One region of the Arthrobacter sp. Y3223151 genome, then DNA from elsewhere that is predicted to be linked to it. Evidence: riboswitches for the same ligand, from Rfam matches in the RefSeq annotation. Region 1 holds a riboswitch; the other holds the start of a gene.
What was found. A riboswitch is a leader RNA that binds a small molecule or an ion and turns the genes downstream of it on or off. The one in region 1 is predicted to bind S-adenosylmethionine.
Positions count from the first base shown of each region.

Region 2: linked by a shared signal. The riboswitch ahead of AC5RUP_RS00705 (flavin reductase family protein) and the one ahead of AC5RUP_RS03705 (methionine ABC transporter ATP-binding protein) in region 1 are both predicted to bind S-adenosylmethionine.

Region 1 is NZ_JBNHGI010000001.1:771,782-776,188, forward strand. It holds gene AC5RUP_RS03700 (LLM class flavin-dependent oxidoreductase) at 6-1,427, shown strand; SAM riboswitch class I at 1,500-1,591, shown strand; gene AC5RUP_RS03705 (methionine ABC transporter ATP-binding protein) at 1,705-2,763, shown strand; gene AC5RUP_RS03710 (methionine ABC transporter permease) at 2,760-3,452, shown strand; gene AC5RUP_RS03715 (MetQ/NlpA family ABC transporter substrate-binding protein) at 3,479-4,399, shown strand.
Region 2 is NZ_JBNHGI010000001.1:143,071-147,477, reverse strand. It holds gene AC5RUP_RS00715 (alpha/beta hydrolase) at 1-649, shown strand, start outside; gene AC5RUP_RS00710 (aldo/keto reductase) at 785-1,774, shown strand; gene AC5RUP_RS00705 (flavin reductase family protein) at 1,825-2,331, opposite strand; SAM riboswitch class IV at 2,384-2,498, opposite strand; gene AC5RUP_RS00700 (prephenate dehydratase) at 2,646-3,515, opposite strand; gene AC5RUP_RS00695 (hypothetical protein) at 3,602-3,814, opposite strand; gene AC5RUP_RS00690 (amino acid ABC transporter ATP-binding protein) at 4,079-4,407, opposite strand, start outside.

The sequences.
Region 1 (4,407 bases):
CTGACATGACCGTGAACAACCCGCAGCCCAACCCCCGGCGCCAGATTCGTTTCAACGCCTTCGACATGAACTGCGTGGGCCACCAGTCGCCCGGACTGTGGCGCCACCCGCAGGACAAGTCCGCCAACTACAACACCATCGGCTACTGGACCCACTTGGCCAAGGTGCTGGAAAAGGGCCTCTTCGACGGCCTGTTCATCGCCGACGTGCTCGGCACCTACGACGTGTTCGGGTCCTCCAACGAGACCACGCTGCGCGCCGGCACCCAGGTCCCGGTGAATGATCCGTTCATGCTTGTCTCGGCCATGGCCGCGGTGACCGAGAACCTCGGCTTCGGCCTCACCGCCGGCACCGCCTACGAGCACCCGTACCCGTTCGCCCGCCGCCTGGCCACGCTGGACCACCTGACCAACGGGCGGGTCGGCTGGAACGTGGTAACCGGTTACCTGCCCTCGGCGGCGCGCAACATGGGCCAGGAAGACCAGCTGGAGCACGACGAGCGGTACAACCACGCGGACGAATACCTCGAGGTCATCTACAAGCTGCTCGAGGGCTCGTGGGAGGACGACGCCGTGGTCAAGGACGTCGAGACCGGCGTCTTCACCGACCCGGCCAAGGTCCACGAGATCCGGCACGAGGGCAAGTACTTCAAGGTTCCCGGCATCGCGATCACCGAGCCGAGCCCGCAGCGCACCCCGGTCATCTTCCAGGCCGGCGCCTCCAAGCGCGGCACCGAGTTCGCCGCCGGAAACGCCGAGGCGGTGTTCGTGACCTGCCCGACCAAGGAGATGCTCGCGGCGTCGGTGAAGAAGATCCGCGACGCCGTGGAAGCGGCGGGCCGCGACCGGTACGACGTGCGCATCTACGCGATGCAGACCGTGGTGACCGGACCGGACACCGCCACCGCGCAGGCCAAATTCGAGGACTACAAGTCCTACGCGGACATCAACGGCGCGCTGGCGCTGATCTCCGGCTGGATGGGCATCGACCTCTCCACCTACGGCCCGGACGACGTGATCGGCGGAAACGTGAAGTCCAATGCCATCCAGTCCTCGGTGGAGACGTTCCAGAAGGCGTCCGGCGACAGCGGCAAGCCGTGGACCATCCGCCAGCTGGCCGAATGGGTCGGCGTCGGCGGTTTCGGCCCGATCACCGTCGGCTCCGGCGCGGAGGTGGCCGCCAAGCTCGTGGAGTGGGTCGACGAGACCGACGTGGACGGGTTCAACCTGGCCTACGCCATCACCCCGGGCACCTTCGAGGACATCGTGGAATTCGTCGTGCCGGAGCTGCAGAAGCTGGGCGCCTACCCCACGGAGTACGCGCCGGGGACCCTGCGCAACAAGCTCTTCGGCCGCGGCGACAAGCTGCCGGAGAACCACCGGGCCGCCGGCTTCCGCCTGCAGAACGCGCTGGCCCACCGGGTGTAGGCACAGCAGAACCATCTGAACAACGACGCCGGTGCGCCGCCCCTTCAGGGGGGCGGGCACCGCCGTCGGCAAGAACCATCCAGAGCGGCCGAGAGATCTGGCTCGATGACGCCGCAGCAACCCCGGCAAATGCCGCACGGTGCTAACGCCAGAACCGATGGAGAACCCGGGCGGACCGGAACCGGCCGCGCCATGCCGGCGCGCCGTGATCGGCTGTGCCCCGGGGCTCCCTGACCTTCAGGAGCAGCATGAAAAGTTATGCCGCGGGTGGCCCGCAATGATTGAAATCCGCAATCTGCACAAGAGCTACGACACACGACGCGGGACGGTCGAGGTGCTCAAGGGCATCGACCTCACCATCGAGCAGGGGGCGATCACCGCCGTCGTCGGCCCGTCCGGCGCCGGCAAGACGACCCTCTCCCACTGCATCTCCCTGCTGGAGAAACCGACCTCCGGCCAGGTGCTGGTGGACGGCCGTGACCTCTCCGCCCTGTCCGGGCGGGCCTTGCGCGGCGAACGCCGCGCCATCGGCACGATCTTCCAACACTCGGCGCTGCTGCGCCGGATGACGGTGGCGGAGAACGTGGCGCTGCCGCTGCGCAACCTGGGCGTGGTGCACTCGCAGATGGAGGACCGCGTGGCCGAACTGCTGGACCGGGTGGGCCTGCTGCAGAAGGCCGGCGCCTACCCCGGCCAGCTGTCCGGCGGCCAGAAGCAACGGGTCGGCATCGCCCGGGCGCTGGCACTTCGCCCCCGGATCCTGCTCTCCGACGAATCGACGTCGGGCCTGGACCCGGAATCCACGCAGCAGATCCTGGACCTGCTGGACGACGTGCGCACCGAACTGGGGCTGTCGGTCATCCTGATCACCCACGAGATGGACGTGGTGCGCCACGTCGCCGACCAGGTGGCCGTGCTCGCCGGCGGTCGCGTGGCGGAGTACGGGCCGATCGGCGCCCTGGTGGCCGATCCGGCCTCCGCCGCCGGCCGCCAACTGCTGCCAATCCGCGCCCTCCCGCTGCCGGCCGGCTTCGACTACGCGCTGTCCGTCTCGTACCGGCACGGGCCGGTGGACCCGGAGTGGATGTCCCGCCTGTCCACCGGCCTCGGTGTACGCGTGGCGCTGCTCGGCGGTTCGGTGGAAGCCCACGGCGAAGCGGTGCTGGGCCGTGCCGACATCGGGATTGCCGGCCGTCCGGAGGCCGATGTCCGCGCCTACCTGGCCAGCCTGGGCCTCACCGCAGAGGCACGCTACCGTGCCGCGGACGCGGGGGCAATGCCGCCGTCGGACGTGAAGGAAGACGCAAGGAACGAGAAAATCGGGGTGCGCGCATGAAGCCGGCAGAAACCGCCGCCGTCGGGCTGGACACGCCGTGGGCTGACCTGCCCGCGCTGCTGCTGCCGGCCTACGGCGAAACCTGGGCGATGGTCGGCATCGTGATGCTCATGGTGATCCTGGTCGGCGGCGCCACAGGCGTGCTGCTGTACAACACGGACGGCCGCGGCCTGTTCCCGCGGCCGCGCCTGCACGGCACGCTCAGCTGGCTCGTCAACATCGGCCGCTCGCTCCCGTTCCTGGTGCTGATGGCCGCCATCATCCCGCTGACCAAGTGGGTTACCGGAACGACCATCGGCATCGCGGCAGCCGTGGTCCCGATGACACTGGCCGGCATTCCGTTCTTCGCCAGGCTGGTGCAGAACGCACTCAACGATCTGCCGCGCGAGAACATGGCCGTCGGGCTGGTCACGGGCAGTTCCACCGGGCAGATCATCCGCCAGACGCAGTTGCGCGAGGCCCTGCCCGGCCTTACGTCTGCGGTCACGCTCAACACTATTTCGATGATCGAATACTCGGCGATCGCCGGAACCATCGGCGCTGGCGGCATCGGCTACCTGGCCGTCACCTACGGCTACCAACGGTTCGACACCCATGTCATGGCGGCCACCATCGTTGTCCTGATCATCACGGTGCAGCTGGTGCAGTTTGCCGGCGACCGAATCTCCCGCGCGCTGCTGCGCCCCTAGCAACTGACCAACAGGAGCACTACATCATGAGCACCCCTTCCGCCGGGTCCGGCCACGACCACGGCTTCACCCTGCGCAAGCAAACCACCGCCCTGCCGTGGAGCATTGCCGCCCTTGCCGCCGTCGTCGCACTGGTCCTGGGACTGCTGCTGGTGCAGCAGCAGTCCCGGCCGGCTGTCGCGGCTGCCGGCAGCGAGGTCACCTCGCCGCTGAAAGTCCACTTTGAACCGGCGATGGCGGGGGAGGAGAAGATCCTGAAGTTCGTCGCCGAGGAAATCGCCCCCGACTACGGCGTGGAGATCGAGGCAGTGGGCCTGCAGGACCCGGTCCAAGCCAACCGCGCGGTGGCCGATGGGCAGTTCCACGCCACCATCTTCGAGCACCAGTGGTACATGCAGCAGTCCGCCGACGCCAATGGGTTGGAACTGACGCCGACGGTGGAGCTGTACCAGTGGGGTTTCGGCCTCTACTCAACCCGCTACGGCTCGGTGGAAGACCTGCCGCGCGGAGCCGTGCTGCTGCTGCCCAACGACGCCGCCAACCAGGGCCAGGCGCTGTGGCTGCTGCAGCGCGAGGGACTGCTGGAGCTGGATCCGGCGGTGGAGCCGCGAACGGCAAAAATCCGGGACGTTACCGGCAACCCGCGCGGCTTCGAGCTGAAGGAAGCCGACCTGCTGGCGATGCCGCGAATGCTCGACTCAGTCGATGCCGCGATCGGCTACGTCTCCCAGTTCGACGCCGGCAAGATCGGACGCGACAAGGGCATCCTGTTCCCTTCGGCCCCGAAGACATTCGCCTCCCGCCTGGTGATCGGCACCCAGTTCAAGGACAGCGCGGAGAGCAAGAAACTGATCGAGATCTTCTCGGATCCGCGGCTGGAGGAGTACCTGCACACCACTGAGGATCCGCTGGTCAAGGACGTGCTGACGCCGGTCTCCGCGGAGTAGGGCCTCCC
Region 2 (4,407 bases), 630 kb from region 1:
CTCCTACGGCTTCACCTCCGTGGGCGTGGACTATTCGCTGGCGCACGTGCGCCGCTACCCGGCGCCGGTGCGCCAGACGGCCGCCGCGCTGCGCTATCTGGAACACAATGCCGATCGGCTGCACATCGATACCGAGCGGATCGTGCTGGCCGGGGACTCGGCGGGCGCGCAAATTGCTGCGCAACTGGCGCTGGTCATCGCCGACCCGGACTATGCCAAAAGGCTGGGCATCGCCTCGCCCATGAAGCCGGAACGGCTGCGCGCGGTGCTGCTGCACTGCGGGGCGTACGACCTCTCGCTCGCCGGGGCGGACCAGGCCGGGAACCAGAACTACCTGCGCACGGTGCTGTGGTCCTACACCGGGGCCAAGGACTATCTGGAGCGTCCGTACGTCGCGCTGGCCTCCGTGGCCCGGCATGTGGGCGCCGACTACCCGCCGGCTTTCGTTTCCGCGGGCAACACCGACCCGTTGCTGCCGCACTCGCTCGGGCTGGTCGAAGCGCTGCGGATCAAGGGCGCGGCCGTGGAGGAGTCCTTCCCCCAAACCGAGGCCGGCCTGGGGCACCAGTTCCAGTTCAACCTGGAGTTGGAAGCGGCGTGGCAGGTGCTGGAGCGCAGCGTGGCGTTCCTCCGCCGCCACACCGGCTGATGCGGCCGGAGTTGAACCGGCGCCCCGCTGCGCGGTGTGTTCTTCGGTGGCTGCATCACCTCAGGCCGGCGCCGATGCCTCCCCGGGCGCCGCCGTCGTACGCTGGAAACCTGCCCAGCGAAGGGGGAACTACCAATGGACGACGCCGGATCGCGCCTCATTTTCGGCTGCATGGGGTTGGGCGGTGGCTGGGGGAGCGGGCCGCTGGAAGCGGCCGATGTGTCGGCCGCGCATGCGGCCGTGGCGGCGGCGCTGGAGGCCGGGATCACGACGTTCGACCACGCCGACATCTACGCCCACGGCAAGGCCGAGGCCGCATTCGGGCGGGTGCTGGCGGAAAGTCCCGAGCTGCGCGACTCGATCCGGCTGCAGGGCAAATGCGGCATCCGGCTGCCGGTCCCCGGCCTGGTCGGGCACTACGACTCCTCGCGGGAAGCGATCCTGGCCCGCACCGACGAGAGCCTGCGCCGGCTGCACACCGATCACCTGGATACGCTGCTGATCCACCGGCCGGATCCGCTGGCGCCGGCCGAAGAGATCGCCGCGGCCTTCAACGAGCTTCGGATGGCCGGGAAGGTCCGCCGCCTTGGTGTCTCGAACATGTCCGGCGAACAGATGCGCTGGCTGCAGGCGGCGCTGGATGAACCGCTGGCGGTGAACCAGCTGGAAATGAGCCTGTACCGACGCGACTGGCTGGAGTCGGGGGTGCTGGTGAACCACCCGGAGGGAACGGGGATCAGCTTCCCGCACGGCACCCTGGAATACTGCGCCGCCCACGGAGTGGAGCTGCAGGCCTGGGGCGCACTGGCCCAGGGCCGGTACAGCGGGCGCGCGGCAGCGGAGGCCGCGACACCGGATGCTTCCGCGCCCGCGGATGCCACACCCCCGGCCGACCATGCAACGGCAGCCCTGGTCACGGAACTTGCCCGGGACAAGGGCTGCCCGCCCGAAGCCGTGGTGCTGGGCTGGCTGCTGCGGCATCCGGCAGGCATCCGGCCGGTCGTCGGCACCAGCAGCCCGGACCGGATCCGGGCCTGTGCCGAGGCGGAGGCGGTTGGAGCATCGATGACCCGCGAGGAGTGGTACTCCCTGTGGGTGGCGGCCCGCGGCAGGCCGCTGCCGTAGCTGCCCGCGGCTCGCCCAGCCCGCTGCCGGCTGGGCCGGGACCAAGCGTCCTAGACGAAGGCCGGCTGTTCCAACCGGCGGAATGCGGAATCGTGGAAGACGAGCGGCTCGTGCGTGCCGTCGTGCGTGGACAGGCCGTGCACCTGCAGCAGCACGACGTGGTGGTCCCCGGCCGGGACTTCCTGGTGCACCGAGCAGTCCAGCCAGAGCGCCGCGTCGTTGAGGAAAAGCGCGCCGTCGTCCGTGCCGTGCAGGCTCAGGCCGGCAAAGCGGTCCCCGTTCTTGGACGCGATCTGGCGGCAGACGCCGTCGTGCCCGGTGCCGAGGACCGAGACGCCGATCCGGTCGGCCCGGCGGACCAGCGGCCAGGTCCGTGAGGTGTTTTGCACGGCGAACATCACCAGCGGCGGCTCGAGGGAGACGCCCACGGTGAACGAGGAGGCGACGATGCCCTGCGGCTCGCCGTCGATGATCGCGCACAGCGCCGCGATGCCCGAGGGGAAGCGGCCGAAGGCTGAGCGCAACGTGTTGGGGGTCAGGTCATGGTGTAGCGACATGGCGTCCTTGGGGCTTGGGCGCATCCGCTGCGGCCGAGCTGCTGCGGGTGGATACGCGTACTTGCCTGCCGACATACCCGGCGGGCCGAATCATCACCTGGAGCACCCCGCTACGGTAGAGGGTTGCCGGCCAACCAGCCAGGGCTGTGAAGTTGGCGCTCTTGATTCGCCTCCACGCTAAGAGCGGGGAAGGGCCTGGGTCAAACGCCGGTAACAGTTCGTCAAATGCAGCGTTTTACCGGCGGCAGCCGCGCGACGGCTGCCGCGACGGTTGCGGCGCTACGGCTGCGGCCCACGGGCGGCCGCCGCCACGGCTACTGTGCGGCGGCGCCGGCGCGCACGGTCTGCCGCCGGAACGGATGCGCCGGGTAAACGCCCAGGAGGCGGATCTCGGTGGTGAAGAAGTCCAGTTCCTCGAAGGCGTGGACCATGGCAGGATCGTCCGGGTGGCCTTCGACGTCCACCATGAACATGGTGGCGGCAAACTCGCCGCCGACCATGTAGCTCTCCAGCCTGGTCATGTTGATGCCGTTGGTGGCGAAACCGCCCAGCGCCTTGTAGAGCGCCGACGGCACGTTCCGCACGCGGAACACGAAGCTGGTCACCGCCGGACCGGGAAGTTCCTCGCGGGACGGGACCGGCCGGCGGTCGGCCAGCACCACGAACCGTGTGGTGTTCGTCGGATCGTCTTCGACCTTTTCCGCGAAAACCTCCAGACCGTAGAGTTCGGCGGCCATCGGCGGTGCCAGGGAGACCTTGGTCGGGTCGTTCCATTCGGCCACCTCCCGGGCCGAACCCGCGGTGTCGCCGGCGATGACCGGAGTGAGCCCGAGCCTGCGGATCAGCTTGCGGCACTGGCCCAAGGCGTGGATGTGGCTGTGCACCTCCCGGGCCTGCTCCACGGTGGCCCCGCGTACGCCCAGCAGGCTGAACCGGATGGGCAGGAAGAATTCCTCCACAATCTGCAGGGTGGTCTTCGGCAGCAGCGCGTGGATGTCCGCCACCCGGCCGGCGATCGAGTTGTCGATGGGGATCATGGCCAGTTCGGCCTCGCCGCCGGTGACGGCAGCGAACGCATCCTCGAAGCTGGCACACGGCACCGCGTCCCAACCGGGGCGCACTTCCAGGCAAGCCATGTGGGAGTTCGAGCCGGGTTCACCTTGGTACGCAATTGCAGCAGCCATGGGCGAAATTATCCCACCGGGGCGGGCCCGCGCTTCATTCCGGGCAACCGGCCGGCGTCACATAACCTGACCGGCCCGCCAACCGCTTAGTACAGATGCGATTCCTGGGTGATGCCGTAGGGCACGTCGTCGCTCAGCTCCACCGTAAACTGCCCGGGGCCGGTGCGCGTGACCAGGATGCCGCAATCGCCGTCGATGGCGGCGAGCTTTTGCAGCTCTTCGACCGCAGCATTCAGGAGATCGTGCGCTTCGGAAGCCGTCTGTGCGGTCAACGACTTGGTAGCCAGGGAAGTGGCCATGGTTCTGCCTTTCGTGGCCGGAGGTTTCCGCGCAGGAGAAACGCGGGATGGAAGCTTCCGGCCGGAACGAGCCTGCCATGCGGAACGGTGCATGGAACTTTACATTCTGCCATCCCAGATGACATCAGATGAATTTTCCACCGGCGTGGCGTGCGCCACTCCTGCCATGGCGGGGGTGCGGCGAACGCCGGTGCCGGCGGGACCGCCGCGGGTGCAGGGAGCCTGCAGCGGGGAGGGCGGGGGCACCCGGGGGCGGACCCGGTCCTAGAACGGGTTCAGCAGCCGATGGACGAACTGCCGGGTGCGCTCCTCCCGCGGTTCGCGCAGCACCTGTTCGGGGTGTCCGCGTTCCACCACCACGCCGCCGTCCATGAACACCACTTCGCTGGCCACTTCACGGGCGAAGGCCAGCTCGTGGGTGACCAGGGCCATGGTCCAGCCCTCGTCAGCCAGTTCCTTGATCACGTGCAGCACGTCGCCCACCAGTTCGGGATCCAGTGCGGACGTGGGCTCGTCGAACAGCAGCAGCGAGGGTTTGAGCGCCAGGGCCCGGACAATGCCGACCCGCTGCTGCTGTCCGCCGGAGAGCTGAT